2 regions of the Endozoicomonas sp. ALE010 genome follow, and region 2 is predicted to be linked to the other one. Evidence: predicted binding sites of a transcription regulator. Region 2 holds the regulator's gene; the other holds the start of a gene.
What was found. The regulator FNR, encoded in region 2, switches genes on or off when oxygen is low (the NO sensors DNR and NnrR bind a similar motif). The targets are predictions, from matches to a motif close to TTGATNTANATCAA.
Positions count from the first base shown of each region.

Region 1: the regulator FNR is predicted to act here: its motif matches at 4,275-4,288, upstream of ACO6UY_RS21535 (FeoA family protein).

Region 1 is NZ_JBLYNV010000075.1:543-16,483, reverse strand. It holds gene mfd (transcription-repair coupling factor) at 1-2,294, opposite strand, end outside; gene ACO6UY_RS21540 (glyceraldehyde-3-phosphate dehydrogenase) at 2,716-4,149, shown strand; gene ACO6UY_RS21535 (FeoA family protein) at 4,529-4,762, shown strand; gene feoB (Fe(2+) transporter permease subunit FeoB) at 4,759-7,092, shown strand; gene ACO6UY_RS21525 (FeoC-like transcriptional regulator) at 7,169-7,426, shown strand; gene ACO6UY_RS21520 (hypothetical protein) at 7,690-8,061, shown strand; gene ACO6UY_RS21515 (hypothetical protein) at 8,081-8,599, opposite strand; gene ACO6UY_RS21510 (DUF2147 domain-containing protein) at 8,626-9,069, opposite strand; gene ACO6UY_RS21505 (GlxA family transcriptional regulator) at 9,116-10,141, opposite strand; gene ACO6UY_RS21500 (beta-ketoacyl synthase) at 10,323-12,167, shown strand; gene ACO6UY_RS21495 (hypothetical protein) at 12,286-13,659, shown strand; gene cobB (Sir2 family NAD+-dependent deacetylase) at 13,675-14,370, shown strand; gene ACO6UY_RS21485 (hypothetical protein) at 14,518-15,468, shown strand; gene ACO6UY_RS21480 (hypothetical protein) at 15,749-15,941, opposite strand, start outside.
Region 2 is NZ_JBLYNV010000012.1:18,402-34,342, forward strand. It holds gene ttcA (tRNA 2-thiocytidine(32) synthetase TtcA) at 1-119, shown strand, start outside; gene ACO6UY_RS07385 (ankyrin repeat domain-containing protein) at 325-2,091, shown strand; gene ACO6UY_RS07390 (TraR/DksA family transcriptional regulator) at 2,466-2,795, shown strand; gene ACO6UY_RS07395 (hypothetical protein) at 2,841-3,380, opposite strand; gene ACO6UY_RS07400 (adenine phosphoribosyltransferase) at 3,516-4,073, opposite strand; gene fnr (fumarate/nitrate reduction transcriptional regulator Fnr) at 4,153-4,905, opposite strand; gene hemN (oxygen-independent coproporphyrinogen III oxidase) at 5,419-6,813, opposite strand; gene ACO6UY_RS07415 (hypothetical protein) at 7,244-7,696, shown strand; gene ACO6UY_RS07420 (sulfite exporter TauE/SafE family protein) at 7,747-8,457, opposite strand; gene ccoS (cbb3-type cytochrome oxidase assembly protein CcoS) at 8,444-8,620, opposite strand; gene ACO6UY_RS07430 (heavy metal translocating P-type ATPase) at 8,623-11,199, opposite strand; gene ACO6UY_RS07435 (FixH family protein) at 11,199-11,834, opposite strand; gene ccoG (cytochrome c oxidase accessory protein CcoG) at 11,838-13,241, opposite strand; gene ccoP (cytochrome-c oxidase, cbb3-type subunit III) at 13,399-14,295, opposite strand; gene ACO6UY_RS07450 (cbb3-type cytochrome oxidase subunit 3) at 14,298-14,516, opposite strand; gene ccoO (cytochrome-c oxidase, cbb3-type subunit II) at 14,516-15,130, opposite strand; gene ccoN (cytochrome-c oxidase, cbb3-type subunit I) at 15,136-15,941, opposite strand, start outside.

The DNA.
Region 1 (15,941 bases), on a different contig from region 2:
GTTGCGGTCAGGGTCAGGATATCAACCTCGGACCTCAATGACTTGAGCTTTTCCTTATGGCGAACCCCAAAGCGGTGTTCTTCATCGATAATAAGCAGGCCAAGATCTTTAAAGGTCAGGTCGCCCTGAAGAATCTTGTGGGTACCAATAATGATATCCAGTTTGCCCTCAGTGAGCCGCTCTTTTACCTGATCCACGGCTTTTTGCGACTTGAATCTTGAAATAACATCAATTTCTACGGGCCAGTCCGCAAATCGATCGCGAAAACTTTCGTAGTGTTGTTGCGCCAGCAGCGTCGTGGGAACCAGAATGGCCACTTGTTTACCGCTATGAGCTGCAAGGAAGGCAGCACGCATGGCAACTTCTGTTTTACCAAAGCCCACATCACCACAGACCAGGCGATCCATGGGTTTTGGTGCACACATATCGCCAATAACGGCGGCAATGGTCTGTTGCTGATCGGGCGTTTCTTCAAATGGAAAGGCCGCAGCGAAAGCCAGATAATTCTGCTCCGGCTCAGTGAAAGGAAACCCTTTTCGTGCTTCTCTGCGGGCATAAATATCCAGCAGTTCGACGGCCACGTCCCTGGCTTTTTCGGCGGCCTTACGCCGCACCTTGCTCCATTGCTCACTGCCCAGCCGGTGCAGCGGGGCAAGTTCATCATCGGCACCGGTGTATCGGGAAATCAGGTGGAGAGAAGCGACCGGTACATAAAGTTTGGCTTCGTTGGCATATTCCAGGGTCAGAAACTCCGTGGTCTGGCCATCTACTGCCAGTGTTTCCAGCCCTCTGTATCTGCCAACCCCATGGTCAATATGAACCACAGGAGCTCCGATTCTTAACTCGGTCAGGTTGCGAATAACCTGGTCGGCACTGTGTTCGTCTTCTGTCTTCCGCCGTCTGGTCTGTTGTACTCTCTGGCCGAGCAAAAGCGCTTCCGGGATAACAGCGATTTGCTCTTCCGGTAGATACAGTCCGTTGTCCAATAGCCCGGTGCTGACCGCCAGGGCGGGCTTTTCTTTAAGAAATGCGGACCAGCCATCACACAGGTCAGGCGTTATATTATTCTGGCTCAGCAGCTCCAGCAGTACTTCCCGCCGCCCGGCACTTTCGGCGACCAGCAGGACATGATGAATGCCATTTATAAAGGTTTTGAGGTGGGCCAGTGGCTGCTCAAGCCGGGCATTAATGGTCAGTTCCGGCAATTCTTCACGGTTTAAATTAAATCGACCGGCCTTGGGTGCAACAGGCTGCTCAAACAGTGTGACTCTGGGGAAGTCGTTCAGTCTGCTGTAAAACTCCTCCGAGGGCATCAGAACCCGGGATGGGGGAAGTATTGGCCTTTGCGGATCAACACGGCGGTTGTCGTAACGTGCATGAACATCCGAATAAAAATGATCCAGTGCTGAACCCACGGTGTCGTAAATCAGTATTCGGGTGTTTTGTGGCATGTAGTCGAAAAGCGTTGACGTCTCCTCAAAGAAGAGAGGCAGGTAGTATTCAATGCCCGGGCTGGCAATACCTTTGTTGATATCCTGGTAAATCGGGCATTCACGATAGTTAACGTCAAAGGTTTCCTGAAAATTACTGCGAAATAACGCTATCCCTTGCTTATCCAGGGGGAACTCATGCCCCGGTAGCAGTTGTATCTCCTCAACCGTTGCAATGGAGCGTTGCGTTTCAGGATCAAACGTTCTCAGTGACTCTATCTCGTCATCAAACAGGTCAACCCGATAGGGCGTGTCAGCCCCCATGGGAAAAATATCAACAATAGAGCCACGGATAGCGAACTCGCCATGTTCCATCACTGAGTCTACACAGCGATATCCGGCCTGTTCAAACTGGCCCCGGCGTTCATCAATGATAAACCGGGTGCCCGGTTGCAACGACAGGCAGCTGCCCAGCAGATAGTTCTTCGGACACAGGCGGTGCAACAGCGTCGTCACGGGCACAACCAGAATTTTTTTTCGGCCACGGTTGTCGGTCAGGGGAAGGTGGTAGAGCGTTGACAGTCGCTGGGAAATAATATCCTGATGGGGTGAGAAGGTATCATAGGGCAGTATTTCCCAGTCCGGCATTTGCTGAACATTGATGTTGGCTTCTTCAGCAAGGAAGAAGGCCAGCTCTTCTTCCAGCCGGTTTGCTGATGAACTGTCCGGCGTAATAATCATCAGCGGCTGGTTGTCCGATACCGCAGCACAGGAAATGGTCAAGGCAGGCCCGGCTTTCGCGAGATTTCCCCACTGAAGCTTGTCGCCGGGGTGGGTTGGCAGAGGAATAGTGTGTTGAAACATGAAAATCCTGAAGGCTCTCCTGATTTACCCCAAATACAGATATAAGTAGTTAACCAAATGAAATCATATATTTCTGACTAAGTTGTCAGTCACTCTGCGGCGTTGCAACTCCGGTCACATAGCTACGGCTATGCTCCCTACGTTGCGCCTTGCATAGCAACTGCCCACTTAGCCAGAAATATACGATTCCATTTGGCCAACTACTTAAGTGGTGGATTGTAGCGGTTGTGATCCTGTTCTCCCAGTATTGCCAGCGGGAAATGGTGGAATAAGGAGGAAAATCAAAGGCAGAAAGATTGGTGGTGTTAATGTTTGATAATCTTTGTTGCCTCGAACACCATCAACAAGGATAATAACCACGGAACATAAGTCCCAAATAAGGGATTGTATTTAAAACAGAAATAATAAACGGGAATTTATCGTGGTAGCAGACCGTTTTCAGGACTGGAAAGAGCGTGAAGCACTGGCTGAGTCAATGATCCCACTGATCGGCAAGCTGTATAGAAATCACCATGTTGTCACGTCTGTGTTTGGGCATCCCGTCATTAACCGCTCCGTAATCAGCTTGCTGAAAGCGCACAAGTTTGTTCGACAGATTGAGGACAATGGTCTCTCTGTCCGTGAGACTTACCCTGTGCTGGAAATTCTGGCAGGCCTTGATCTGGGGCCATCCCGTATTGATATTGGCAAGCTGGCCGTTGGCTACCGGGCGGAAGCAGCAGGCCTGTCACTGGAAGAGTACGTTACCGGTCAAGTAGCGTCAGTGACTAATGGCCATAAACAGACCCTGGGCCCGGGTCAGGATGTCGTATTGTATGGCTTTGGCCGGATTGGCCGTTTGATGGCCAGAATCCTCATTGAGCGCGCGGGCAGTGGCTCTGGTATTAACCTGAGGGCCGTGGTTGTCAGGCCCGGCGGTGCAGGCAATGATCTTCAGAAGCGGGCAAGCCTGTTGCGTCGCGACTCGGTTCATGGCTCTTTCCAGGGCACTATATCTGTTGATGAAGAGAATAAGGTTATCTATGCCAACGGTGTGGCCATTCAGGTCATTTATTCCAGCAGCCCGGATTCCATCGATTACACCCGGTATGGCATTAACAATGCCGTGATTGTCGACAACACCGGTAAATGGCGTGATAAAGAGGGATTGAGCCTGCATTTGCAATCAAAGGGAGTATCCAGGGTCCTGCTGACAGCACCGGGAAAAGGGGATATCAAGAATATTGTTTATGGGGTAAATCATAACGATATTGAGCCGGAAGATCAGATTCTTTCCGCCGCCTCCTGTACCACTAACGCGATCACACCGGTGCTGAAGGCCATTAATGATGAGTTTGGTGTTGAACACGGTCATGTAGAGACGGTTCACTCTTACACCAATGACCAGAATCTGATTGATAATTACCACAAGGGTGAGCGTCGTGGACGCAGCGCTGCACTGAATATGGTCATTACCGAAACCGGGGCAGCGAAAGCCGTTGCCAAGGCGTTGCCTGAACTTGAAGGTAAGTTGACGGGGAATGCTATTCGGGTGCCGACCCCGAATGTTTCCCTGGCCATCCTTAACCTGTCCCTGGACAAGGCCACCACCGTTGAAGAGCTTAATCGCTTTATCAGGGAGACCTCACTGTATTCCAGCCTTCAGAAACAGGTGGATTACGTCACCTCTGTTGAAGCAGTTTCCAGTGATTTTGTGGGTAGCCGTCGAGCTGGCGTTGTGGATGGGCAAGCCACTATTGTTGACGGCAAACGCTGTGTGCTTTATGTCTGGTATGACAATGAGTTCGGTTACAGCTGTCAGGTCAACCGGATACTTCAGTTTATGTCTGGTGCGATGTACCCGTCGGTTCCATAAAACACTCGTTTGTCAGTAGTGATGAACACTTCACAGAGTGACTGATTAGTGGTTCGGCTAATCAGTCACTCTGTAGATCCTGCCTTTTTCCTATCTTATCCCGATTTACCAACAACCTGCGTACATTGATATTGGTCAACAATGAGTGAGATTGGTCGCCCTCTAAATTGTAACCATTCTCATTTGCGTATATATTCAGATCAATTGACATTTTGTCAGGCAGCAACCATTCCACACTAAAACCCCGACAAAAAAACAGGTTCTGGCCCTGGCAGATGATTTAGGTGCAAATATCTGGGTCATTTTTGCGAGTTATTACCTGCTGTGCAGAAAAATCGCGTACAAAACTGACTTTATGATGCCTGTGGAGAAGATGTACATGAAGGTGACATTGGGTGAACTGAAAACCGGTGAATGTGGCCGGGTAACCGCTTTTGCGGATGCTGGCAGTGCTTACCGGCGGAAATTGCTGGCAATGGGCCTGACGCCCGGAACCCGGTTCACGGTTTGTCGTGTTGCGCCATTGGGGGACCCAATTCAGTTGGAAGTCAGAGGCTTCCAATTATCGATTCGAAAGGATGAAGCCGCTGTTGTAGAGGTTTCCAGAGCATGAAAAAACACGTTGTTGCAATTGTCGGAAATCCTAACTGTGGTAAAACAACGCTGTTTAACGCGCTGACCGGTGCCCGGCAGCGGGTTGGCAACTGGCCAGGCGTTACTGTGGAAAAACGCAGTGGTTTTTATACCTTTGCTGATAACGCCATAGAAGTGGTTGATCTGCCCGGAACCTACTGTCTTGATGTGGTTGACAGTGACGTTTCTCTTGATGAAAAGGTGGCGCGGGATTATATCCTGAAGCGAGAAGCGGATTTAATTATCAATATTCTTGATGCTTCAAATATTGAAAGAAATTTGTACCTGACCACTCAATTGCTGGATATGGGTGCTCCGGTCATCGTTGTGCTCAATATGATGGACGTTGCCAGGGAAAAGGGCATGGACATTGATATTGACAAGCTGGCTGAGGAACTCGGCTGTCCGGTGCTGCCCCTGGTTGCCAGCAAGTCAGGCAATATCAAAGCCTTTTTACAAAATATTAATGATTTTCTGAATAATGGTATTTCCGTAGCCCCACCATTGAACCTTGGTGAACAGCTGGAACAGGCCATTGTCGTTATTGAAGCGACTCTTGAAGCGTCTGTGAATCTTGATAGTCCGCTGTCCCGACGCTGGTATGCCCTGAAGTTACTGGAAGGTGACACTGTGCCTCTGCCGGAACTGACCTGGCAGGTGGTCAATGAGGCTACCCGGCAGCGTCATATCATTGAGGCTGCCCTTGAGGAAGAGCTGGATATTATTCTGGCCAGTCGACGTTATGATGTGGTTGGTCAGCTTATGGAGTCAGTGATTCGTGAGCGGGGCGTGGTCAGTCACCGGCTGAGTGAATCCATTGATCGTGTGGTATTGAACCGGGTGCTTGGGTTCCCCATTTTCCTGGGTGTCATGTATCTGATGTTCATGTTCACCATTAACTTCGGCAGTGCCTTTATCGACTTTTTCGATATCTTTACCGGGACTCTGCTGGTGGACGGACTGGGCCACTGGCTGAACTCGGTTGGTGCTCCCGCCTGGGCAGTGACGTTACTGGCGGACGGTGTGGGTGGTGGTATCCAGACAGTGTCGACATTTATCCCGGTGATTGCTTTCCTGTTTCTGTTTCTTTCCATACTGGAAGACTCGGGATACATGGCCAGGGCTGCTTTTGTCATTGACCGACTCATGCGCTTTCTGGGGCTTCCGGGCAAAGCCTTTGTTCCCATGCTGGTGGGCTTTGGCTGCAACGTGCCTGCGATTATGGCAGCACGGACACTGGACAATGAAAAGGACCGGCTATTGACCATCTCCATGGCTCCCTTTATGTCCTGCGGTGCCCGATTGCCGGTGTACGCGCTGTTTGCCGCTGCCTTTTTCCCGGAGTCCGGCCAGAATGTGGTGTTTATTTTGTATCTGGTGGGTATCCTGGCGGCAATATTTACCGGGTTGATTCTCAAGCAGAGCATCCTTAGTGGCGACAGTTCGCCGTTTATTATGGAGTTGCCCAATTACCATTTGCCATCGGTGACTCAGGTCATGTTACGCACCTGGGATCGTCTCAAGGCTTTTATCCTGCGTGCAGGCAAAGCGATTGTGATGGTGGTGGTCGTGCTGAACACCCTGAATGCTATTGGTACCGATGGCTCTTTCGGTCACCAGAACACTCAGAGCTCCATGCTCAGCAAGATTGGCCAAACCATTACCCCGATATTTTCCCCCATGGGCATGACGGAAGAAAACTGGCCAGCGGCTGTGGGACTGTTTACAGGTATTCTGGCGAAAGAAGCCGTTGTGGGTACGCTTGACTCAATGTACGGTGCTATTGCCGCGTCTGAAAACGCTGACACCGAGAGTGAAACGACGTTTGACCTGTTGGCAGGCTTGCAGGAAGCCGTTGCCACTATTCCAGCCAATCTGAGTGGTTTAAGTGGCACACTGGCAGATCCTCTGGGTGTCGAAGTTGGCGATCTGACCGATCTGGAGGCGGTTGCTGAAGAGCAGGCAGTCAAAGTCAGCACATTCTCTGTTATGGCTGGCCTGTTCCCCAGTCATGCTGCAGTCATTGCCTACTTATTGATGATCCTTCTTTATACTCCCTGCGTAGCAGCATTGGGTGCTATTTACCGGGAAACCACCCTGGGCTGGACGCTGTTCATTTCCGGATGGACTTTCTTCCTTGGCTATGCCGTTGCCACTATTTATTACCAGTTGTCGCTGGTATCTGTGCAGCCTGGCGAAACGCTGCTTTGGGTGGTATCGATCATGCTGATGATGTTTATTGTGGTTACCTTGATGAAACGCATGGGAGCCTCAGTACTGCAAGGGCGGATGGATGTCAGCCCGCAATGACATCGTAAACGCAAAGCGTGGCCAAAAGCACCCTCAGTGCTTTTGGCCATTAACCGGAACCTGACAGGCGCTGACCATGCTGATCAAAATCCGCGATTATTTGAAACAGCAGAAAGTGTGCTCTCTGGCTGACCTCAGTGTGAAATTCAATACCACACCTGAGGCCATGAGAGGGATGCTCTCACACTGGCTAAGGAAAGGTCAGTTGAGCTGTGAACAGCCGGGTTGCTTTGTGGCCTGCAAAAAGGGGTGTGTTTCCTGTGACCCTGCCGAGTTGGAGATCTATCGCTGGCAGGGAAAGTCTCAACATATTCCATTGAGTCTTATCGGCTGACGGACTTTCACAGCATATTTGCTGTTCCTGCGTAAACAATCTCTGTACCCCTGAGCTCCTTTACCATTACATCATCATGATATAGTTGGCGTTTTTTACATAACGCTGGTCTGCTTCTTCGCCATTTTAATAGTCAAACAGATGTTTAATTATTATCACCCCGTAAAATGATGGAACTTTCGAAACAAACGATAGTCCAATAAAAATAAAATCCACAGATTTTCAGTTTTCTGAAAAGTTTCTTATGGAGTAGGAGATAGACTATGAATATTGACGCTATACACGGAGCTCCTCGGGGGAATCAATTTGTTCCACCAGTTGTAATGAAAGGGCGTGCATTTGGAATGACAGTTGCTGAGCAGCTTAGAGAATCCCTTGATTTACAAAATATAGATGAGGGTGAGCTTGATTCTATTCTTTTTGAAGGATCTGTGAAATCAGATACTGCTGATGAAGGTTTTGTTCTGGTGGCAGGAAAAGATACGCTTCTGAGGCTGCAGGGTAAAAACCCTGAAGTGTTTGCTGGATTATACAATGCCAGCCCCGTTCCTGAACCATCAGAAAGTGTCTTTTCAAGAGTATGTACCCTTGTAACTGATATTATTTCTGCCTATCTGAACACAGGACAAAGTTAATTGATTAAGTCCCCGGCTTTTAAGATGAAGCTGGCTGAACTTGATAAAGAAAAACAGGTGTCTGGTAAAGATCGTTGGCCTTAAGCGTCTTTATCGGCACTCTGCCTGATAAACTGAAGGTGTGGGTAAGTAACCAGCAACCAGGTGGCAGTTGAGGAATCAATTCTCTTTCAACACGTTCCATCGCTCCGGGATACAAATAGCAAACAACAAGGCCCGCGTTACCAGGGGCTGCCTGGAAGAAATCCGCTCTTATAACATCGATCCCGTACCTTGCCTCAGTAAAAAGGGCCGGAACCGGAGAACGTTCCCAGACCTCAATTTTTTTGTCAGGGTATTTTTCTCTTAAAGTGGGAATCAGGTGTCCCCAGCCACAACCAAGTTCCATAACATGACCGGACACGTCATCTGGAAGGATATCTCTGATCGCCGCCCTGACTTTTCGCGAGGTGGGAGTAGGGCCAATGCCCAGGCTCAGGGTCCAGAAGAGAATAGAGCCGGTGATCAGACCGGCTGCCACCAGAAACGCGGTGGTCATTATTAATGAGTTCAAGGGATTATGCGCTAATCTTCAACACGTTCCCAGGTTTGCGAACGGCCAATCAGCGCGAACCCGATATAACCACGGACTTCCAGTTTACTGCCATCTTCCAGCACTTTCATGTTAGCGCTGTAGACTTTCCCGGATTCAGGATCGACGATTTTTCCATCGTCATATTTGCTGCCTTGCTTTTTCATGCCCCAGAGTATGGTCATGCCCTGAACTTTCTGATCCTTGAGCTCGCCCTGGCACTGGTCACAAATGCTGTCCTGTTTGGCAGGGTCAAGAATCTGTGTCACTTTGCCAGACAGTTTGCCATTTTCCTCGAAGATTGTGACATAACTTTTTGCTTTACCCGTGCTGTCATCAATGGTTTTCCATAGTCCCAGGGGCGAAGCCGCCAGGCTGAACGAGGACAGGCAGAGGGACAACAATCCGGCACCCAGGGCGCGTTTTCTCGGGAACATGTGAGGGAGTCTCCAAAACCCCGGAATTTTCCGGCGTTTATTGTAATCATTCCATTGTGGTGTCATTCAGGTAGAAGAGTTTGCCCCGGACACTTCTGCGAAATTCAGAAGGCGTGAGCTGGTAGCGACGTTTGAACAATCTGGAAAAATAATCAGCGTCGGCATATCCCACCTGCAGGGCAATTTCGGCAATGCCCAGGTTGGTATTCTTTAATAGATCGCTGGCCTGATCAAGCCTGATTTTGCGGACATACTCCATTGGCGGGGAGCCGGTGGCCTGTTGAAAACGACGATTCAGTGTCCGGGCATTCAAGCCCGACAGTCTGCCAAGGGCAGCCAGAGAGATTTCACTGGCGAAGTGATGGTGGATAAAGTCCTGCAGGGAGACGATCACTTCATCCTGGTGGGTTGTGGCATGATCTTCAGCAAAATGGGTGTCTTTGAAGGGCTTTCTGATTTCATGGGAGAACTGCTGTTCAACCTTTTGGGCGATGGACTCGCCAAGCGCTACGCCAATCATGTGCACCATCAGGTCAGCGACCGAATTGACACTGCCAGCACAATAAATACGACCTGCCCGGGTGATCAGGTGATTGGGTTTGAACTCAATATCCGGGAAAAAACGTTGCAGTTTTTCCATGTAAAACCAGTGGGTTGTGGCTGGTTTTTGATCCAGAAGCCCGGTTTCTGCCATAAACGCCACCCCGGTACCAGCTGCGGCAAATACGGCACCGGCATCGTGTTGGCGTTTTAACCATGCAATGATTTCCGGATGTTTCCTGACCACCGGAATCGGGTTGCGCCAGAGCGCAGGAACCAGGATCAGATCACCATAGCCGCTCTGTTTAAAGGTTCTGTCCGGTGTCAGTCTCAGGCCGCCAGTGGTGGTGATGGGGGCTGGCGTACTGGCACAGAAATGAACTTCAATACTTTTTTTATTGGCTGACAGTCGGGTGTAGGTCATTGCCGCTTCGAGCATCTCAAGGGGTAATGTCACACTGGTACTGATCATATGCTCCACCATAGGGATCAGTACCCGGTTTAACTGGATTGGGGGGGATTGTTGGAACATTGGCGTAAAACTGCTCAGTGATGTGTCTTTTTTGTCCGTATTCGTGTCTTTTTCATCCGGTTAAGTTTATCACGAAATCATTAAACTAGTGCCAACTTCATTTAATTCTTAATTTGCATTCATAACAACCTGATCGCTACTCAGAGTGGCACATCATTCAGTTGTTATACAGGAGTGTGGTTTGTCCAGATTACCCGTTATTGTTGCTCAAGGTGGGGTCAGCCCAGCTGGAAGAACCTCTGGTTTTCATGGCTACCGTCGTTTGGTGCTGGAATGCCTGAGTGACCGGTCGCAGCACGAAACCCTTGCTGCGCTGCGCACGCTGAGAAATCTGCCACAAGACAGCAGTCGGGAAGATATTCTGTCGGGAACATTGATTCGCCGGCTGGAAAACAACCTGTTTAATCCGCAAGCCATTCCTTTTCATCAGGCCATTCAGGCGGAGTCCGGATCGGAAATTATTCTGAGGGGCCGTCGTTTACCCAATCCACTGCCCGATGGCTGGCAGTTAGAAAAACTGGAAGATGGCCAGATCAGGGTGAGAATCGAAGTCGGCCAGCCGTTAATGATTCCTTCCATCCGTGAATCACTGGTCAATGCCGCGGGTCAGCTGCCCAGCGGGTTTGCCCCGGAAAAGCTGTACCAGTCCCGGAACCACCCCAGGTCACTGACAATGACGGTGTTCGGTGCATCCGATGCGATTTATTCTTCCGGTATGGACTGGCATGCGGTCAAGCAGAAGCTAAGCCCTGAACAGGTTGCGGTCTATTCCGGCAGTGCCATGAGCCAACTGGATTTTAACGGCAATGGCGGTTTGCTTCAGTCCCGCTTGCTGGGAAAGCGGGTGACTTCCAAGCAGTGTCCACTGGGTTTTGCCGAGATGTCGGCGGATTTTATCAATGCCTATATCCTTGGCTCTCTGGGTGGCACGGGTACCAGTATGGGAGCCTGTGCCACCATGCTTTACAACCTGGAACAGGCCGCTGCTGACATTCGCAGTGGCCGTCGTCGTCTGGTGATTGTGGGCAACAGTGAAGCGCCAATTACCCCGGAAGTCATGGAAGGTTATTCCACCATGGGGGCTTTGACCACGGATGCGGCACTGCGGAAACTGGATGGTTTGTCGGATTCTGACCATCCGGACTGGCGCAGAGCCTGTCGCCCATTTGCCGACAATGCCGGTTTCACCATTGCCGAATCCAGCCAGTTTCTGGTGTTGATGGATGACGAACTGGCCCTTGAGTGTGGCGCACAGATCCTGGGATCGGTGGCGGATGTCTTTATTAATGCGGATGGTTTCAAGAAGTCTATTTCTGCCCCGGGAGCCGGTAATCATTTGACCGTGGCCCGGGCTGCCGCCCTGGGCAGGGCCATTGCTGGCGAAGACGCCCTTCGTTACCGGAGTTTTGTTCAGGCCCATGGCACAGGAACGCCACAGAACCGGGTGACCGAGTCACAGATTCTCAGTGAAACCGCAAAAGTGTTTGGTATGGAAAGCTGGCCGGTGGCTGCGGTTAAAAGTTACCTTGGTCATTCCATCGGCGCAGCGGGTGGTGATCAGATTATGGCGACACTCGGCGTCTGGAAGCATGGATTTATTCCCGGTATCAGAACGATCAATGGCCTGGCTGAAGACGTTTATTCGGAAAAACTCAATATTCTGCTGAATCACCTGGAAACCGGGGCTGATCAGATGGATCTTGCCCTGATTAATGCCAAGGGTTTTGGTGGCAACAATGCCACAGCCCTGCTGCTCAGCCCGGAAATAACCCGAAAAATGCTGAAAGCCCGCCATGGCGATAAGGCCATGACGCAGTGGCAACAGAAAAATGAGACAGTCACCCAGCAGCAGGATGACTATGAACAGCGCTGCCAGAGCGGTGAAGCAAACCCCATTTATCAGTTTGGTGAGGGTGTGCTGGACGGTTCTGACCTGACGTTTACGGAAAAACAGGTAAATGTTCCGGGCTATGGAAAGGCGCTAGATCTGGAGATGGAAAACCCGTTCTGGCAGTTTAATCGATAACATCCTGGGGGCTGCCCTCAGTGATTCGCTCATTTCTGTGAAGTTGCGAGACAACGCAATCTATTCGTTTTAAAGTGCTTGCAAACCTATCAATTCAGTGGCGTACAGGTGAGCCATTATGTTTAAGCACTTATTACTGATTTTGCTGATGTCCGGGTTCGTGATCACCCGGGCCTCAGGTGAATCTTTACCGGGCAGATTTAACGTTGAGCAACCACAGTCAACGGTAGTGACGCTCTACAGTGATAAAGCCCTGGTCAGCCAGAGGTTCGATACCCGACCCGATGGGCTGGGCAGTCTGAAGATTGTCGGTCTGCCGATCAACCGGCTTGATGGCAGTCTTAATCTTGAATACGTCGATGGTGATACTGTTTACCGGCCTGATGACGTTTTCTGGCATCAGGGCGGCCTGGGTCGCGATAATTACTACCGGAATCTGCTTGGCAAAAACGTTGAACTGTTTGGTGGCGGCCTCAACGTTGCCATTCAGGGAAAACTGGTCAGCTACCAGCAGGGAATCGGGCTGGTGGAAGGCAACAATGGCCGTCAGTATTTGATTGATTATCATGATCCCCAGGGGTTGAGGATACTGTCACTGACCGCTTCGGAGATTCAGGGAGAAAATCTCCAGTATGTAAAGGCGGATTTTGGCCAGCAGCCGGTGAGTGGTTCCCTGAAGCTCTCGTATATTACGCCTCAATTAAGCTATGACAGTCATTATCGGTTAACGCTTTTATCCCACAACCAGGGACGTCTGGAATTAAAAACGCTGCTAACTAACAGTGCCAATATCAACTTCGATCAGGCAACCATTCGCCTTGTGGCTGGTGGTGAGGGGGGCGTTGCCGAGTTTTACCAAAAGAACCGGATGCTTAAAGCCTCGGCGATGGCAGATACCGTTGACTACGGGGAACGTGTCGGTGAAGTTTTGCTGACCACCTTACCAAAGGACACCGTTCTTCCCGCCAATAGCAGACAGCTGATGGATCTTTTCTCAGAACCACTGCATCTTGAAAAGCTGTATACCCTTGACGTATATGGCCGCTCCACCGGTGGCAGAACGGCCACGGTTGAACGACCCAGGCTGACCTGGAAATTTGCGGCCCCCCTGGATCTCCCACCTGCACAGGTTCGTCTGTATGAACAGGATCCGGAGGGTGGCTATATCATCAGTGGTCACTCATGGTTACCCAAAACCACGGCAGGAGACAGTGCCTGGTTGACCATGGGAGAAGCGTTGGCCGTTCGTGTTGAGCGTAACCGTCTTGATCTTGAACAGAAGAGTGATAAAGAGCTGGTGGTAAAATGGCAGGCAACGGTCTCTAATGACCAGCAAGACAGTATTACGCTGTTGTTAAGAGAGCGTGACAGCAACCTGATAAAGTTCGACAGTGTCAGGGGAGCCACGCTGGAAAAGCCGGATCAGCTTCGTGTTGAGGTGGCTGCCGGTACCCGCAAAACCATACATTATACGACTAAATACCGTCGTTGATGACAGGAGGTTGGTTTGCGCTATTCATCCATTGTTGTTCTGACCGGTGCGGGTATCTCCGCCGAGTCTGGAATCAGAACATTCCGGGCCAGTGACGGGCTCTGGGAGAATCATCCTGTTGACGATGTGGCAACCCCTGAAGGCTACGCCCGAAACCCCGCACTGGTACAACGCTTTTACAACGACCGAAGGCGGCAGCTGAACTCAGTCAAACCAAACCGTGCTCACCAGGTACTTGCCGCGTTTGAACGTCATTTCTCCGGAAGTTTTCTTCTGGTGACGCAAAATGTTGATGATCTCCATGAGCGGGCAGGGAGCAACCGGCTGATTCACATGCATGGTGAATTATTGAAAGTTCACTGCCAGGAGACAGGGCAGGTTTTTTATTGGGATCAGGATGTTACCGTCGACACTCCCTGTGAATGCTGCGGTGTTGCCGGTAATCTTCGCCCACATATTGTCTGGTTTGGTGAGATGCCTTTACGGATGGATGAGATTTATCAGGCACTGTCCGTCTGTGATCTCTTTGTTTCCATTGGTACGTCGGGAAACGTCTATCCCGCTGCCGGGTTCTTTCAGGAGGCGGCTGCTGCAGGAGCAAAGACGGTTGAATTGAACCTTGAGCCGGGCAATCACGGCTCTTTTTTTGATGAACAGTATTACGGTGCAGCTACCAAAGTGGTTGACCGTTTCTTCAGTTCGCTGTTGTGATATGGGTTTGGGAAACTTAATGCAGAAAAATTGGTCTGATGCAGAAATATATTTCTGCTTGAGAACCAGAAAATGTTACCTGACAATGTTGCTAATCTCTCTCTTGCTGAACTATCGACATATCGGCATAGACAGGATCCCGGGCTTGTGCAAGAACAAGCCCGTGAGGCGCGAGAAGCGCCTGCCTTTTTTAAATATCAAAGAGTTCTGGAAGCTGAAGATGTAGATACTCTTAAAACTTATATAATAAATTCAGGTGAGTCTGAAATAACCGGAACTGAATCACTGCAAGAATTATCAGCAAGAGTAATCAGAAGGGCATTACTTGATGTGTCAATGATTTCAATCGACGCCAAGAGCCTGGGGCTTCCTGTTTCATGTCATCGACAAATACAACCGAGCTTATTATCTGGTCATCATGGTAAGTTAGTTGATGATAAATTAAAAAGTCTATTACGTCTGTTTAGACCATTTCATAAAGAACCAGGCATAAATTTATCTTATATTGAATTCCTTTTTTATATTCGTTCACTTAGTCGGGAAATCTATGAAGATGATCCTATTGAGAATTTTTTCAGGGAGGTTGTATTTATGGGCCATACGGAAGCAGCAAAATGGGCGTTGAAGGCAGGTGGGCCGAAAGTTGAGAAAATAATTCCGGAAGTCCGCAGTGAAGCTGCTAAGTCAGCGGATTTTACTGTCGCACAGACGCTGTTAAAGCTAGGCATCAGCACGTTTACTCAAGAGGAAAAAGATCACTGTCTGAGACGTTCGATGGCTGTGGAGACTCCTGCTGAGAATATCAAAGCCTGGATTGAATTCGGTGGCCGAATAGACGACAAGTTTCTGGATGATAAGTTAAGGTACGCTGCAGAAAATAATCTTTTCCAGGTTGGGGAATACGATAAGGTATTGGCGCGGTTTTATCCTGAGGACAAACTTAACCAAAATTTAATGGCGGCAGTATCTGACGAGGATCTGACCCAGGCAAAACAATGGCAGCTGTTGGGAGGGAAAGCAGCCACATCAGAAATTGAAGAGCGTATTGAACACCATTACAAGAACAATCCATTACGGATACTGTCGTACAGGTGTTAATGGTTGTGCTACCTGTAAGTTGTATATCTGAGCTCGGCAGCACTCTTAGGGAAAACATTAAGCGCTTACTCCCAGCTTCGGGAGGTTGAAGACGAAGCCACGAAGAACACAAAGAAGAGATTTTCTTTTCCTTCGTGTTCTTTGCCGTGAAAGAAAATTGCCACGGAGGCGCAGAGACACGGAGGAGAGAAAAAAGCTTTTCCTCTGTGTCTCCGTGACTCTGTGGCTAAAGCTTCCATGACAGAGGGTGAGAAACCATCGTCATGAAAATTTGTGTACTTCATGTTTCCATGTTTATTTTTTCGGACATTTTGTACAAATTATTAATGAATTCATATGAGAACATTTCTTTACTAATACAATAGCGAATCAATGGGGTAATCGGTTTTAAATTTTGACAGAATTTGGTTACGATTGCATAACCATTTTTACATTCATAAGCTGAACTTGGTGTAGCTACATGCATGAGAGGC
Region 2 (15,941 bases):
TGGATCGTTCTGGCGAGCGCAAGTCCTATGAGCATGAGGACAATCAAACGATCTTTTCCGGGAATATTCCTGATCCAATCGATACCGATATTGACATGGTAAAAATTATTACTATTTAATTTCCCGGCCTCTCAAGCTGAGAGGCTGTGCAGCCAGGCTATGCGAACGTTCAATTCAGATCAGATTGCCAAGGTGCGCCAATAGCAGGCAGGTCAGCTTCTGTGCTGCCTTTCAGGAACCAGTCCACAATTTTTCTGTCAATAGTGTTTATGAAATCACCGGTTGTCCATGAATTCAACCGGGTACACGGTGACCTGAATACTGATGGAAAATTCAATTTCTCCGGTTTCCAACCCGACAGGGCAACCATTAAACGATGTCTGTCCGATTTGTCTGGTTGGATTGTTTGGACACAGCAGGGTAGTGGTTACCCCTTGTCGCCATCGCTATCACGAGCAATGTGTGACCCCCTGGCTTAACAGCCGACAGTTGTCCAGACGAACTTGCCCGGTCTGTCTTAATTGGGCCCTGCCACTGATGCGAGAGGGTGGGGCGAAGCTCTATGAGTACTCAGCTTACAGCGAGTCAATGCCCCTGAGTTGCTGTCGCTCCGGAAACCTGGCACAGCTTCAGCAGTTGCTGACCCTCGACCCGAGTGTTGTCTTTGCCCTGTTTCGTACCGGTGATACAGGTCATCATGTCCGTCTGCTGTACATGGCCGCCAGCAATGGGCAAATGGGTTGCGTCAGGGCTTTGGTGGCAGCGGGGGCTTCGCTGGATGTCCCGGCCATCAATAACGGCATGACCCCACTGCACGTTGCCCTGGTCAATGGCCACCTTGATGTGGTTAATTTTCTGATTCAGTCCGGTGCGGGTCTCAATCTGACTAACCGGGATGGTCATACCGCCCTTCATCTGGCAGCCAGGCAGGAAGACGGTCAGTTTGCCGAAGCATTGATTCTGGGAGGGGCAAACCCTGCCACCAGGGACAGTCATGACCGAACAGCACTGCATATTGCTGCCCTGGAAGGCCGTTGTGAGTGTGTCAGGATACTGGCCCGGAACCCGGGCATTATTGATACCGTGGACAGCCGTGGCAGGACCCCCCTGATTCTGGCGACCAAGGCCGGCCACAGGGCGGTAATGGATATTCTCATCAGCAATGGGTGTAACATGACCATAGCCAGCCGGCATGGCCGGGTGGCAGTTCACCATGCGGCCACCGGTGGTCATGGCCACTGCCTGCGATTACTTGCCGATAAAGGTGCGAACCTTGACGCAGTGACCCCCGTTGGCAGAGCGGCGATACACTACGCTGCCATGCGAAACCATAGTGAGTGTCTGGAAATCCTGATTGATAACAACGCCAACGTTGAGGCGTTTGTCAATTGTGGCTGGAATGCCCTGCACCTTGCTGCTTATCATGGGCACCTTGAAAGCGTGCAAACCCTGATCCGAAGGGGGGCCAATATCCAGGCCTTTACCAACGGCAATAGCGTTATGACAGCACTGCACATAGCCACCAGATGCAACCATCTTGGGTGCGTCAGGGTCATTGTTGAGGCTAACGTGGATTTTTCGGCAAGGGACTCGGCTGGCAACACGGTGTTACACGACGCCGTCACCTACGGCAGTTATGTGTGCCTGCGCATGTTTATTCGCTCCGATGCCGACCTTGACATGACCAACGCAGAGGGTAAGACCGCACTGCATCTGGCTGTGCTTAAACACCGTTGCAATAGCCTGAAAGCCCTGATCCAGGTAGGTGCTCAGCTTGATGTTAAAGATAATTCCGGCCGTACTGCCATGCACTATGCCGTTGATATGTCCTTTATTCATTTCTCATTTGATGCTTCCCTCAGCCTGCTGATTCGGGCGAAGGCGGATCTGAATATTCCCGATCAAGACGGCAATACCGTTCTGCATATGGCGGCATTCAATGGCAACCTGAAAGTTGTCAGGATGCTGTTGAATGCCGGCGCAGATCATCGGGTGAGAAACAGACATGGCAGGACTCCCCTGGTACTTGCCAGACAGCTCAATCACACATCCTGCATCGACAGGCTGAAACGACTGCCTTATGTGATGTAATGCCTGGTTATCGACCACTCAGCCTGTTAATGGTTACGAGATCAAGAGGAGGGACTTTGTCAGCCTCCTGGACTCCGCTTCAGGCTGAACGGAGATTGTTCACATCAAACTCATTGAATTGATGTACCAGGTGGGAAAATGTTTTTCCGGATTGAAACTGAATATTACGTTTACGGTATCAATGATCTACTATTTGAATTCATGATTTTGGAAAGAATCAGTACGCCGCAGGTTGGTAATTACCTTATCCGTTTTTGTGAGTGGGGATAAGGTTCTTCGGCGTTGTTTTATGGTAAAGAGTGACCTTTTGACACAACCATTCTTTATAGAATAAACAGCAGGATTCTACAGTATTTTTGTGCAGGGGTAGCAAAATGACAGATCATGATAAGTGGCAGAAATGGTTGATGGCTCGCAGGGATGAGCTGAATACGCGTCTGGGTAAAATTAAAAAGGATGCTTCCCGAAAAAACAGTGCAGACTGGTCTGAGCAGGCGCAGGAACGGGAGAATGATGAGGTTATTGATGCACTGGGTAACGAGGCGGTGATTGAACTGGGTAAAATTAACCGCGCCCTTGATCGTATAAATGAGGGCGATTACGGTTTCTGCCTGTCCTGCGGTAAGGAAATTCCGGTTCAGCGCCTTGAGGTTATGCCTTATGCTGACCTTTGTGTTCAATGTGCTGAGGCCAAGGGGTTGTAGGGGAGCATCATCAAGGCGATAAGGGAGCAGGCAGGCTGAATCCTGTTATGCCGGTTTGGCTGCAGCCTGGTTAAAGTACGTTGACTCCTCTGTGGAGCAGCCTGATTCAATAATCATCTTTTGATAGCTTTCGCAGAAGCTCTGGAGTGTTCCGGGGTTTCTGCTGTGGAAGTGCTTTTGCCATAATCTGGCCATGGCAGTGATGTCTTCTTTATCAATATCTTCGATCTGAATACCGCAGCGGTGATAGATAAGCCAGGCAATGGCGGTGGCGTAAACCAGGTTGGTCGCCAGTTCATGATGGGGGTGGGAAAGAAACTCCCGCTGGCTGGCCAGTCCCCGAACTTTGCTGGATAAGTCAGCGTTTGGTGCCAGAAACAGGTCCCAGATATTGCGGTGCATGCGAGGAGAAATCTGATAGATACCGAGTGCCTGGTGATTGGCCTGTTTCAGATGAAAACCAAGCCCGGACTCTCTGGCTGCGGTACCAAGCAGCAGGTTCTCAGCAGTAGGGCTCCACATACCCAGATGCTTGAGTGCGGGGCGAACAACATAGTGCCTTAGTTCCTTGGCGCATATTCCCATTTGCAAAGTCCTTTTCCCGGGTAGATCCCGGTCTGTGCGTCCTGTAACTGCGGGAGGGGCTCTCAGATCCAGACATTAACCCTGGATCTAAGAGACATATCGTATCATCCCTGAAATTCTGAACTGAGGGTGGTTTTACTCACCGGCAAAATTGCACAGGGCATAGGTTGGAATGCCCGCCGCATTGAGTCTGTCAGCGCCCTTGAGGTCTGGCAGATTGATGATAGCTGCAGCTTCCAGTGTGCTGGCTCCTGCTTGTCGAATCAACTGATCCCCAGCCAGCAGTGTGCCTCCGGTGGCGATAAGGTCATCCACTAACAGAATTTTTTCACCGGCCTTAATGGTGTCTTCATGCATTTCCAGTACGGCTTTGCCATATTCAAGGTCATACTCGACACTGAGGGTTTTGCCTGGCAGTTTGCCTTTCTTGCGAAACAGTGCCAGCGGCTTGTTCATGATATAGGACAGTGTCGAGCCAAGCAGGAAACCGCGGGCATCAAGCGCGCCAATGCGATCAAAAGTCTGGTTCTCATAACGCTGAACCATGACATCCACGGCCTTACGCCAGGCTTCCGGGTTTTCAAACAGTGTGGTGATATCCCGAAACAGGATGCCTTCATGGGGCCAGTCCGCGATGGTTCTGATTTGCGTTCGCAGATATTCCTGAACGGATGAACATTCGTTTGTATGCATGGGAGGGAGCATGCCGCTGTCAGTCAATGGATAAAAAGGAAGAAGCCACCTCAAAGGGTAGCTTCTTTAGAGGATAAAGTCAGGCGTTGGTAGCAATCGGTTCCAGTGTTTTTCCCCCGGCCAGGGCACAGAGTTCAACCGAGTTGCGAATTTCGATTTCCTTGCCCACGGCGGAGATCAGGCCGTTTTTCTGGAATCGGGTAAATACACGACTAACCGTTTCTACCGCCAGACCCAGGTAGTTCCCCATCTCATTTCTCGACATGGACAGACGGAACGACTGGGAAGAAAAACCCCGGCGACGAAAACGGCTGGCCAGGTTAATCAGGAAGGTGGCAATACGTTCATCGGCGTTTTTCTTGGACAGCAGCATCATCATTTGCTGGTCTTCACGGATACGCTTGCTCATCAGGCGCATCAGATGTCGGCGCAATTCCGGGAATTGATCGGAAAGGGTTTCCAGTTGCTCAAAAGGAATCTCGCAGATCATGGTGGTTTCCATCGCCTGGGCCGACACCGGATAGGTATCCGTATCCATACCGCTCAGGCCAAGAATTTCGCTGGGCAGGTAAAATCCGGTGATTTGTTCCTCACCTTCATTGGTCGCTGTGTAGGTTTTGAGAGCCCCTGAGCGAACAGCAAAGACACTGGTAAAGGGGTCACCTTCCAGAAACAGGTGTTCGCCTTTTTTCAAAGGACGCCCACGCTTGATAATGTGATCCAGCTGATCGATATCCTTAATGCTCAGTGCCAGTGGCAGGCACAGTGAGCTGAGGCTGCAGTCTCTGCAGGCCACATGGCTCGGCTGTCGGACGTTGGGCTTTGACGTCATTGAGAGGCCTCAAAGTCGTATTTGGCGAAATTCGACACTGTTTATGGAAAACCAAGTGTATGAAAAGTGTTACCGGAGTGTAAATCAGGTATGTACGCAACCGGGCAGACCCAGGGTAGGGGTTTGGTGCTGCTTCAGCAATGCGTCATAAACTGCGGTGGTTCCGGTGAGCTCTCATCTGCCGTGTCATCTATCAAGCTCAGGGCTGACCCTGATCATGGTATGGTCATGGCTCCTGGTGGTTGTGTGTCTTTATCCCTGAAAATCAATCTGACATTGTCTTATGTCACAGGATTAAATTTTCGTTCGTGGTATTTAACGGACATGGCAGATTTTGCACTTATGTTTCAAGTAAATCAATGTGATAGTGGTGGCAAGTCGTCGTCAGTTTCAGTTTTTTTCTGATAAACCGGTGAGCTGCAGAGAGGTTTCGGTTCTGTGCGGGATGATCAGTCGTTGTCGGTACTGGCGGGAGAGGGGCTCCGGAGCCTGGTGATTGCTCCGGAGTGTTACTCAGATAACCTTTGAGAAGAGCGTCTTCTCTTTCATCTCCGGTTGATGGAGATAGTGGTCGAACTGCATACAGATGTTACGGATCAGCAGTGTTCCCTTTGGCAGTACTTCCAGCAAGCCATCGCTATTGAGACTGATCAGGCCGTCTGCCCTCATCGGCTCCAGCCTTGCCAGCTCATCCCGGAAGTAATCCCTGAATTGAATATCAAACCGCTGTTCAATATCGCTGAAGTTCAGTTTGAAGTGGCAGATCAGCTGGGTAATCACTGCCTGGCGGACTTTGTCATCAGCGGTCATCTTCAGGCCGCGAACCACTGGCAACTGCTGTTCATTGATCATTGCACAGTACCGGGCTTCATCGGTGCTGTTCTGGATATAAGTGTCGCCTACCTGGCTGATGGCAGACACGCCCATGCCGATCAGGTCGCAATGACCATGGGTGGTATAACCCTGGAAATTCCGGTGCAGCGTGCCTTCTTCCCGGGCAATGGCCAGTTCATCGTCTGGCAGGGCAAAGTGATCCATACCGATGTAGATGTAGCCCTGATCCAGCAGTTTTTCCGTGGCCTGATGCAGAATGTCCAGCTTCACTTCCGGCGCAGGCAGATCCTGCTCATTAATTCGGCGCTGTGGTTTGAAGCGGTGGGGCAGGTGGGCGTAGTTAAACAGGGATAGCCTGTCCGGGGCCATATCAGCCACACGATCGATGGTTTCCATAAAACTGTTGGTGGTCTGGAAAGGCAGGCCGTAAATCAGGTCCATGTGTACCGAGCGGAATGCCATGACCCTGGAAGCATCAAGAATGGATTGAATCATGCTTTCAGGTTGAACCCGGTTAACGGCTTGCTGAACTTTGGGGTTCAGGTCCTGAACGCCCATGCTGATTCGGTTGAAGCCAAGGTCCCTCAGGGTGCCCATCATGGGCCAGTCTACTTCCCTGGGATCCAGTTCAATGGAGTAGTCTGCGGTATCGCTTTGGGTCAGTTGGAAGTGCTGACGGATATGGCCCATCAGATCCCTCATCTGATCTCTGCTCAGAAAGGTCGGTGTGCCGCCGCCAAAGTGCAGTTGCTCGACCCGCTGTTCCTGACTGTAGAGTGCTGCCTGCATCTCTATTTCACGAAACAGGTATTCCAGATAACTATTGGCGCGCCCACGGTGTTTGGTGACAATTTTATTACAGGCGCAGTAATAACAGACATGGGAGCAGAACGGGATATGAAAGTAGAGTGACAGGGGATTGATGGCCCTGGCACTGGAGTGGGCATTGTGATGATATTTCTCAATATCAAAGCTGCCATCAAACTGCACCGCCGTGGGATAGGAGGTATAACGCGGGCCTGAGTGGTTGTATCGGTGAATCAGGTCTTTATCCCAAACTGGTGCGGTATTCATTATTGCTCTCGGTAATCTTCATGTCTTATTAGTCAGTGTGTTCGCCTTCTGGTCGGTCTTTTTGTGCCGGAAAGGGTAAGGCAAAAACAGTCGGTATTACGTCATGATGTTTTTGGCTAGTTTAGAAAGATTTTCAAGGTTGTTCTTTGATCGGTGTCAATAGGTATGAACCGAACTGGCATGCCTTAGTGGTTCGTCTTTAGGGCATGTGATGAGGATTGTGTCCAACGTGGCGTGAAGTTGTTGAGGTTGGCTATTGTATCTGCCATCTGGTTATTAATCGAGCAAATAATGCTTTGGCTGGCAGGGTTGTGCTGAAAAGGGTCTGATTGATAGTGATTGGTGGGTTCATTGAATGTGCTATTTTTGCTGCTAGATCATAAAAATTCACAAATATGTCCTGGTCACTGATCAGACAGGAGGAGTAATTATGGGTGCAGACATACATATGTATGCTGAATTCAGAAATAGTGTCGGGCAATGGGAAGAAATCCCGGGTTACGAACCTTTTTCAGATCGCAATCGTCATGTCTTTTCATTTTTTTCCGAGGGTTTTGTCAGAAGCGATTATGACTGGGGCTCCTGGCATGTTACTCCGTATCCCATTATTGAGGAGGCTCGGGGGCTGCCCGGAGATGTCAGTCTTTCCATCAAGGCCAAGTCTGATGAATGGGGAACGGGTGGATCTGGCCACTCCTGGCTGTCTGTTGATGAATTGGTTTCTTACGACTACAACAAGCCTTTAAGAGAAAGGGGCGTTGATGTTCCCGAAGAGTTTGTCAAGCTTACGATCAGGGAATCGTTGGGGGAAAAGTATTTTTTGGAGTTGGCTGAGTTGCAGAAGCAAAAAGCGGAGCGCCTCGTCTTTTGGTTTGATTTCTGATTCAAAACTTTAAGAGCCTCCTAGGAGGCAGAACTTTTTTTTTCCTTTTATCACATATGGTGATGGTGCAGCATGGACATCAACCACCTCTGGTGTGCGCCGGGCATAGACCACAAGCCAAAAAGGATAATCAGCAACCCCGCCAGGTTGCGGGTGATACTGGCTTGGATAATGCCGCTGAGCTGTCTTGAGAACGCACCAAGCAGGAACACTGAGGGTATGGTGCCTATACCAAATGAGGCCATTAACAGCGCACCCTGTACCGGTTTTCCCTGAGTGGCGCTCCAGGCCAGGGTGCTGTAGACCAGGCCGCAGGGTAACCACCCCCAGAGCATGCCAATGGCGAGGGCATTGGGAAAGTTTTTGATGGGCAGCAGTGCTTTGGCCTTGGGCTGGATATGTTGCCAGAGCTTATGTCCGATCTTTTCCAGATGTGTCAGACCACGCCACCAACCGGTCAGATAAAGCCCCATGGCGATCAGCATAATGGCCGCAAAATAGCGCAGTCCCATCTTTACTTCCGGGCTGATACCGCCCAGGTACCAGCCAATGCTGGCCAGAAGGAGACCAGCGATGGCGTAGCTGGTAATTCGTCCGAGATGATAGGTCAGCATCAGCCAGAAGATCTGTGCACGGGACTTGCCTGCCAGGGAGAGGCTGAGGGCGGAAGTAATGCCGCCACACATGCCGATACAGTGGGCGCTGCCCAGTATGCCCAGGGTTAATGCGGAAAGTAAGGTGGGGACTTCATTTATGGTCATGTGAATCAGCTTTTGGTATCTGTTGAGGCTCATCAAAAAGAATGCTGTGGGCTGGCCCTTCAAGGTCGTCAAACTGACCGTCGTCTACTGCCCAGAAAAAGAGTTTGATCGCTACAGCGATCAGGATCAGGGCCAGAGGGATCAGAATAATCAGGCTTTCCATGGTCAGGCAGCTCCTCTGGGTTCAAGGTGGGCGTAAACTTCTTCTGACTCGGTCGGTGCTTTGGGCAGTTTTCCCGGGCGGTTCAGTCGCAGGGCGTTGGCCACCACGATCAGTGAGCTGAGCGCCATGCCGGTAGCGGCCATCCATGGGGCAATCATGCCTGCTGCGGCCAGGGGCAGGGCGGCAAGGTTGTAGCCAAGGGACCATGCCAGGTTTTGCCGGATAATTTTCCGGGTTCTTATGGTCAGGTTAAAGGCATCGGCCAGTCGCTCAAGGTTGCCGGAAATCAATACTGCATCTGCACTGGTGCGCGCCAGGTCTGAGGCGTTGCCCATGGCCATGGAGATATCCGCCCCCGCCAGAACGGGAACATCATTGATGCCATCACCAACCATCAAGACTTTGTGGCCCTGACTCTGCAGCGTCTGGATATAGCGCAGCTTGTCATCCGGGCTGCTTTCAGACTTCCATTGCCGTATACCCAGGGATTCAGCGGTTGCCGCCACCACCGGCTCGGCATCACCACTGAGCAGGGTTACGGTTTTGCCCATCTGTTGCAGCCGTTGGATTGTGTGGGCGGCCTCAGGGCGCAGGCTGTCGGTAATCCTGAACCAGCAGAGCGGTTGCCAGAGTTTCTGGTCAGTACTTTCTGACATCAGCAACCACTGTCCATCCTGTTCTGGCGTTGCCACATTGCCGGATGGACAGACAAAGTCGGGTCGTCCGATGCGGTAAAGGCGGTTGCCAATGGTGCCTTCTATCCCCTGGCCAAGATGGTTTTTCACCTCGCGAGCCTGCTCATGCAATGACTCAACGGTGTAGAAAAAGGCTCTGGCGATAGGGTGTTCAGAGTGTGCTTCCAGGGCTGCTGCCCGCTGAAGCAACGCTTCTTTTGAACTGTTGCCGTTATCAAGAGAAACCACCTGGCTTAACGACAGTTCCCCTTTGGTTAAGGTGCCGGTTTTATCAAAGATCACATGGTCGATGGTTTTCAGGCCTTCCAGAACATGACCACGGGTCACCAGCAGGCCAAGGCGGTGCAGATAGCCGGTAGCCGCAGTCAGGGCGGCAGGGGTGGCCAGGGACAGGGCGCAGGGGCAGGTCACCACCAGAACCGACAGGGTAATCCAGAACGCGTCTTGTGGCGCAATGCCGGACCAGCCCCAGTACACACAAATGGCCACCAGCAACACACAGGCAACAAACCAGCCGGCCACCTTATCGGCAATTTTCGCGATGGCGGGCTTATCCTGCTGTGCCCGTTGCAGCAGCTGGATAATGCCGGCTACCCGGGTCTCTTCGCCTACTTTGCTTACCTTAAGCTCAATGGGATGGTCCACATTGATACTGCTGCACAGCAGTGTGTCACCACGCTGCTTTTCGATGGGCAGGTACTCTCCGGTCAACATGGCTTCATTCACGCTGGTGGAGCCACTGATCAGAATGCCATCTGCGGGAATGGCATCGCCGGGAAGAATTCTAACCTTGTCGTCTGGTTGCAGATCGGCCACCGGGACGCGCTGATAGTGACCGTTGACTTCTTTCAGGCAGCTGGGCGGCAGCAGATTGGTCAGCGCCCGTGCAGCCCTGGCGGTTGCATGGCGGGCACGAAGCTCAAGGTAGCGACCGGTCAGCAGGAAGAAGGTAAACATGGAAACGGAGTCGTAGTAGACTTCGCCAGAGCCCTCAGCGGTGGAATAAATAGAGCCTTCAGCGATGGAATAAATAGAGCCATCAGCAAGGAAATAAACGCAGAAGGTTGCCCACAGGCTGGCCAGATAAGCGCCACCAATGGCAATGGATACCGGAACATCCATGCCGAGATGCCGTATTTTGATATCCCGCCAGGCCGCCTTGAAGAAGGGCGCAGCAGAGTACAACACCACAGGCGTGGCAATCACGGCGCTGAAGATCCGGATCAGGTCCCGGTAAATGTCCGGCATATCGTCACTGATGGCACCGGAATAGAGGGCGATGGCATACATCATCACCTGCATGGCACCAATACCGGCAATGGCAAGCCGTCGTATAAAGGTGCGGTTTTCGTTTTTCAGCAGGGCTTCCTGCTGGTCGGCACGCCAGGGGAACGCCTTGTAACCGATTTTGTGAATTTCCAGCAGAATGGTACTTAAGGGGATTTCGCTGTTATCCCAGGTGATCTGTGCCTCATGGGTGCTGAGGTTGACACTGGCCCGGGCAACACCCGTCAATGATTCCAGATGGTTTTCCAATAACCAGATACAGGCGGCGCAGGTGATGCCGTCTATCAACAGACTGGCAGTGAGGTGGTTATCCTGGCTTTGGGAAGCCGGGCCTGCGGGTCTGACAAAATCCTTTTGCACCTCTGCACGGTCATAGATCTGCAGTTCTTCCTGAAGTCGCTGATTCAGGTCAGTGACCTGGTTGGCGCTTTCGGTACGGTGCCGGTAATAATTCTCCAGACCGCCGGCTACGATGGCCTCGGTCACTGCCTTGCAGCCCGGGCAACACATGGGCTGCAGTGTGCCTTCAACGTCTGCAAAAAATACCACCGGCTGGCTGACCGGCAGTGTGCAATGAAAGCAACGGGTATCGGTCATCAGGCATCCGGATTTTTCAGGGTAGTTGGGGTTCCCGGTGAGACGACGGCCTCCAGGGTGATCTTCCAGCCGGTCTCATAGCCCACTTCCGGAATCAGCTCATCCAGGGTTTCCAGTTGCAGGTAGTAACGACCGGTAACCAGGGCGTCCAGCTGGCCAACATACATTGGGTTTTGCCCGGGTTGTGCCGGGTTAGAATCTGCGGCTGATTTGGCGCTGATGCCAAAGGAGCGGTTCAGCACAATGGTTCTGTCTTTGTCTTTAAATACCGGAGAAAGAAAGCTGAGTTTTAGCTGCCCGGGCCACACCTCCGGATTTCCCTGCATCGTCACCCGGACTTCGCCGATCAATTCATCAATGGTCAGTGTACCGGCAACGGCCAGGCTTCGGGCATTTTCAATCCGGGTCATGTCCTGGTTGATGGTTTTGCCGTTTTTGTAATAGTCATCAATCACCACGCTGTCCTGATGGGTAAAGGCGGTGTAGACCTGAAAGCCGCCCCAGGCAAAGGTGACCAGCAAAATACCCACGATGTACCAGGCCCAGGGTTCCCGGTACCAGGGGGTAAAAGGTTCCCTGTTGGTGGCAGGCTGGCCTCCTGCCGGGTTATCTCTGCTGGTTGTTGATTGCGTCATGCTTCAGGGTTTCCTCTCTGGTCCGGGCACCATAAATCGGCTTTCAGCGGTAATGGCTTCCAGTCCGGGCTGGCTGGAACTGATGCTGAAGCGAATCGGCCGGGTGCTGGGGGCTCCATCAATTAACGGCGCGATAACCCTGATGATTTCCTGCTGCACACTGCCCGGCTCTGCCACAATGGCGGTTCTGCCCGCTATTTTCAGATTCTCGATACCAGCCACCTGTATTTTGATGAGATGAGGTTGCTGGTCTTTGTTAGCGACTTTCAGTGTGTAGATATTTTCTACCTGGTCATCATTTATGACCCGGAAAAGGACATTTCTATCCCTGAGTACTTCCAGCTCCAGCGGAATTCGATGGCCAAGGCTGAACATAAACAGGCAGATCATAATGAACAGTGCTGAACTATACCCGATCAGGCGGGGACGAAGCCAATGGGTCTTCTGGCCGGCAAGTTCGTTATCGGTGGTGTAGCGAATCAGGCCTTTGTCGTAGCCCATTTTGTCCATGATGGTGTCGCAGGCATCGATACAGGCGGCACAGCCTATACACTGATATTGCAGCCCATCACGGATGTCGATACCCGTAGGGCAGACTTGTACGCAGACACTGCAGTCCACACAGTCCCCCAGCCCCATGGTTTTGTGATCAGCGCTTTTCTTGCGTGGGCCACGCTGCTCACCGCGATGCTTGTCGTAAGCTACCACCAGGGTATCGTTATCGAACATGACGCTCTGGAAACGGGCGTACGGGCACATGTGAATACAAACCTGCTCCCGCAGGTAACCCGCATTGCCATAGGTTGCCAGGGTGAAGAAGCCGAGCCAGAAAATACCCCAGGGGGCAACATCGAAGGCGGCGATGTCCAACACCAGTTGCCGGATGGGAATGAAGTAACCGACAAAGGTGAGCGCCGTAGCAAAAGCGATACTCACCCAGAGTAAGTGTTTGGCACTCTTGCGCAGAAATTTCCCGCCGGACATGGGCTCTTTGTCCATCTTCATCCTGCGGTTGCGCTCACCTTCTGTGATGCGTTCTGCCCACATAAATACCCAGGTGAAGACGCTCTGGGGGCAGGTGTAGCCGCACCAGATTCGTCCGGCAAACACCGTCAGTGCAAACAGGCCAAAGGCGCAGATAATCAGTAGCCAGGACAGCAGGATAAAGTCCTGGGGCCAGTAGGTGGTGCCAAAAATATGAAACTGCCGGGCAGGCAGGTCAAAGAGCACGGCCTGACGGCCATTCAGATTGATCCAGCAGGTGCCAAAAAAAAGCAAGAAGAGAAATGTACCGCCAGCCAGACGAAGCGTTCGGAAGTGGCCCGAAAAGCTTCTGGTGTAAATCTTTTCAGGCTTCTGATACAAGTCGATCAGTTCCGGTTCCTGGTTGGCATTGTCTGTGTTCATAGAGCCCAAATATACCGTTAAGGTTTTATTGGAACCACAAAGGCACAAAGGCACAAGGTTTTTTCAGGCTTGCCTGAGCTGGGCTTAGCAAAAAAAGCGCCCTTTGTGTCTTTGTTCCTTTGTGGTTCATAGTTTTTTGTCCCTGCGCCTGAGCAAATCATTCAGCCTTGTGGGTCAGGCTGTAAACGTAAGCCGTCACCAGATGAACCTTCTCTTCACCAAGAATATCGTTCCAGGGTGGCATAACGCCGTTTCGTCCCTTGCGGATGGTGTATTCCACTTGCGCCTGACTTGATCCGTACAGCCAGATATTGTTGGTCAGGTTCGGAGCGCCCAGGGCATGGTTACCGGTACCATCGGCGTTATGACAGACGGCACACGTCGTACTGAAGATCTTTTCGCCAGCGGCCAGGTCCGCTTCGCTGGCACCGCTGTCAATACCAGACAGTTCACGGGTATAGCTGGCAACCTGCTTCACGCCGGTATCACCGATCACGGCACCCCAGGCGGGCATTTGTCCCTGACGACCGTGGGCAATGGTGGCCTTGATGGCGTCCGGAGTGCCACCGTAGAGCCAGTCGTTGTCAGTGAGATTCGGGAAACCGAAGTTGCCACCGGCATCCATACCGTGACAGAGGGCACAGTTGTTGATATAGACCCGCTCACCCATTTTCAGAGCCCTGGGGTTGTTAATCAGCTGTTCAACCGGAGTGGCGGCGTAACGGGCAAATTCAGGGGCATATTTGCGGTCATGCTTGAGTTGATCCTGTTCCAGCTCATTCACCTGAGTCCAGCCAAGGACGCCTGTCCACTTACCCATACCCGGGTAGAGAATCAGATAGCCGACAGTGAATACCAGGGTGGCGATGAACATGATAAACCACCACTGCGGCAGTGGGTTATCATACTCCTCAATGCCATCATAGGCGTGACCGGTGGTCTCATCGGTCATATCCCTGCGCTGGCCCTTGCGAGTTGCAAACAGAACCCAGGTGACCAGTACAAGGCAGGCGGTGGTCAGCAGAACAATCCACCAGTGCCAGAAATTACTCATCGTTATACAGCTCCTCTTTTCTGGGAGTTCTTATGGGTTTCCCGGTGGCTGCCTGTGGCATCGGTATTCTCAGCACCCTCCTGCTGGTCATCAGCAAATGGCAGGGCGGCGGCTTCATCAAAGTCGCCTTTACGTCGGCTGCCGTAGGCCCAGAAGACCACCGATAGAAATGCGACCAGGGCGACCAGTGTCGCCAGTCCTCGAATCGTATTGATATCCATCAGCGCTTACCCGAAATAACTGTGCCCAGTCCCTGGAGATAAGCCACCAGGGCGTCCAGCTCGGTTTGTCCTTTGACGGCATCCCGGGCACCGGCAATATCTTCATCGGTGTAGGGAACACCCAGTGTCCGCAACGTTTCCATCTTTCTTGCGGTCAGCTTGCCATCCAGCGTGTTCTCTGCCAGGAATGGGTAGGCGGGCATAATGGACTGAGGCACCAGATCACGTGGGTTAATCAGGTGGGCACGGTGCCAGTCATCGGAGTAACGGCCGCCAACCCGGGCAAGGTCCGGACCGGTACGCTTGGAACCCCAGAGGAATGGGTAGTCATAAACGGATTCGCCAGCCACCGAGTAGTGGCCATAACGCTCCACCTCGGCACGCAGCGGACGAATCATCTGGGAGTGGCAGCCTGCGCAGCCCTCACGGATATAGATATCACGGCCTTCCAGCTGCATGGCGGTGTAAGGCTTCAGGCCCTCCACGGGCTGAGTGGTCTCTTTCTGGAAAAACAGCGGGACGATTTCCACCAGGGAGCCAAAACTGATGGCAACGACCACCAGTATCGCCATCAGGCCCAGGTTCTTTTCAACAATATCGTGTTTGCTCGCCATTATTATTATCTCCCTTCAACCGGCGCAGTGGTCGGGTTGAGTTCGAGGGACTCTTTATCGGAAGAGGGCTCCTCCGACTCTCTGGCAGTGCGGTATACGTTATAAGCCATTGTCAGCATGCCAAGAACAAAGAAGGCACCACCAATAGCACGGACAATGTAGCCGACGCCGCTGGCTTCTACGGACTCAATAAAGCTGTAGGTTAACGTGCCGTCTTCGTTCACTGCACGCCACATCAGGCCCTGGGTGATACCGTTTACCCACATGGCAACGATGTAAAGAACGGTGCCGATGGTGGCCAGCCAGAAGTGCATATTGATCAGGCCAACGCTGTACATCTGTTCCTTGCCGTACAGCCTTGGAATCAGGTGATAGAGCGAACCGAATGACACCATGGCTACCCAGCCCAGGGCACCTGAATGCACATGACCAATGGTCCAGTCGGTGTAGTGGGACAGGGCGTTAACGGTCTTGATGGCCATCATCGGGCCTTCGAAGGTGGACATGCCATAGAAAGAGAGGGAAACCACCAGAAAACGCAGGATCGGATCGGTCCGCAGCTTATGCCAGGCACCGGAGAGGGTCATGACCCCATTGATCATGCCACCCCAGGACGGTGCCAGCAGCACCAGTGACATAACCATGCCCAGGCTCTGGGCCCAGTCCGGCAGTGCGGTGTAGTGCAGATGGTGCGGGCCGGCCCAGATGTAGATGGCAACCAGCGCCCAGAAATGCACGATGGACAGACGATAAGAGTAAACCGGACGCTCCGCCTGTTTGGGCACGAAGTAATACATCATGCCCAGGAAAC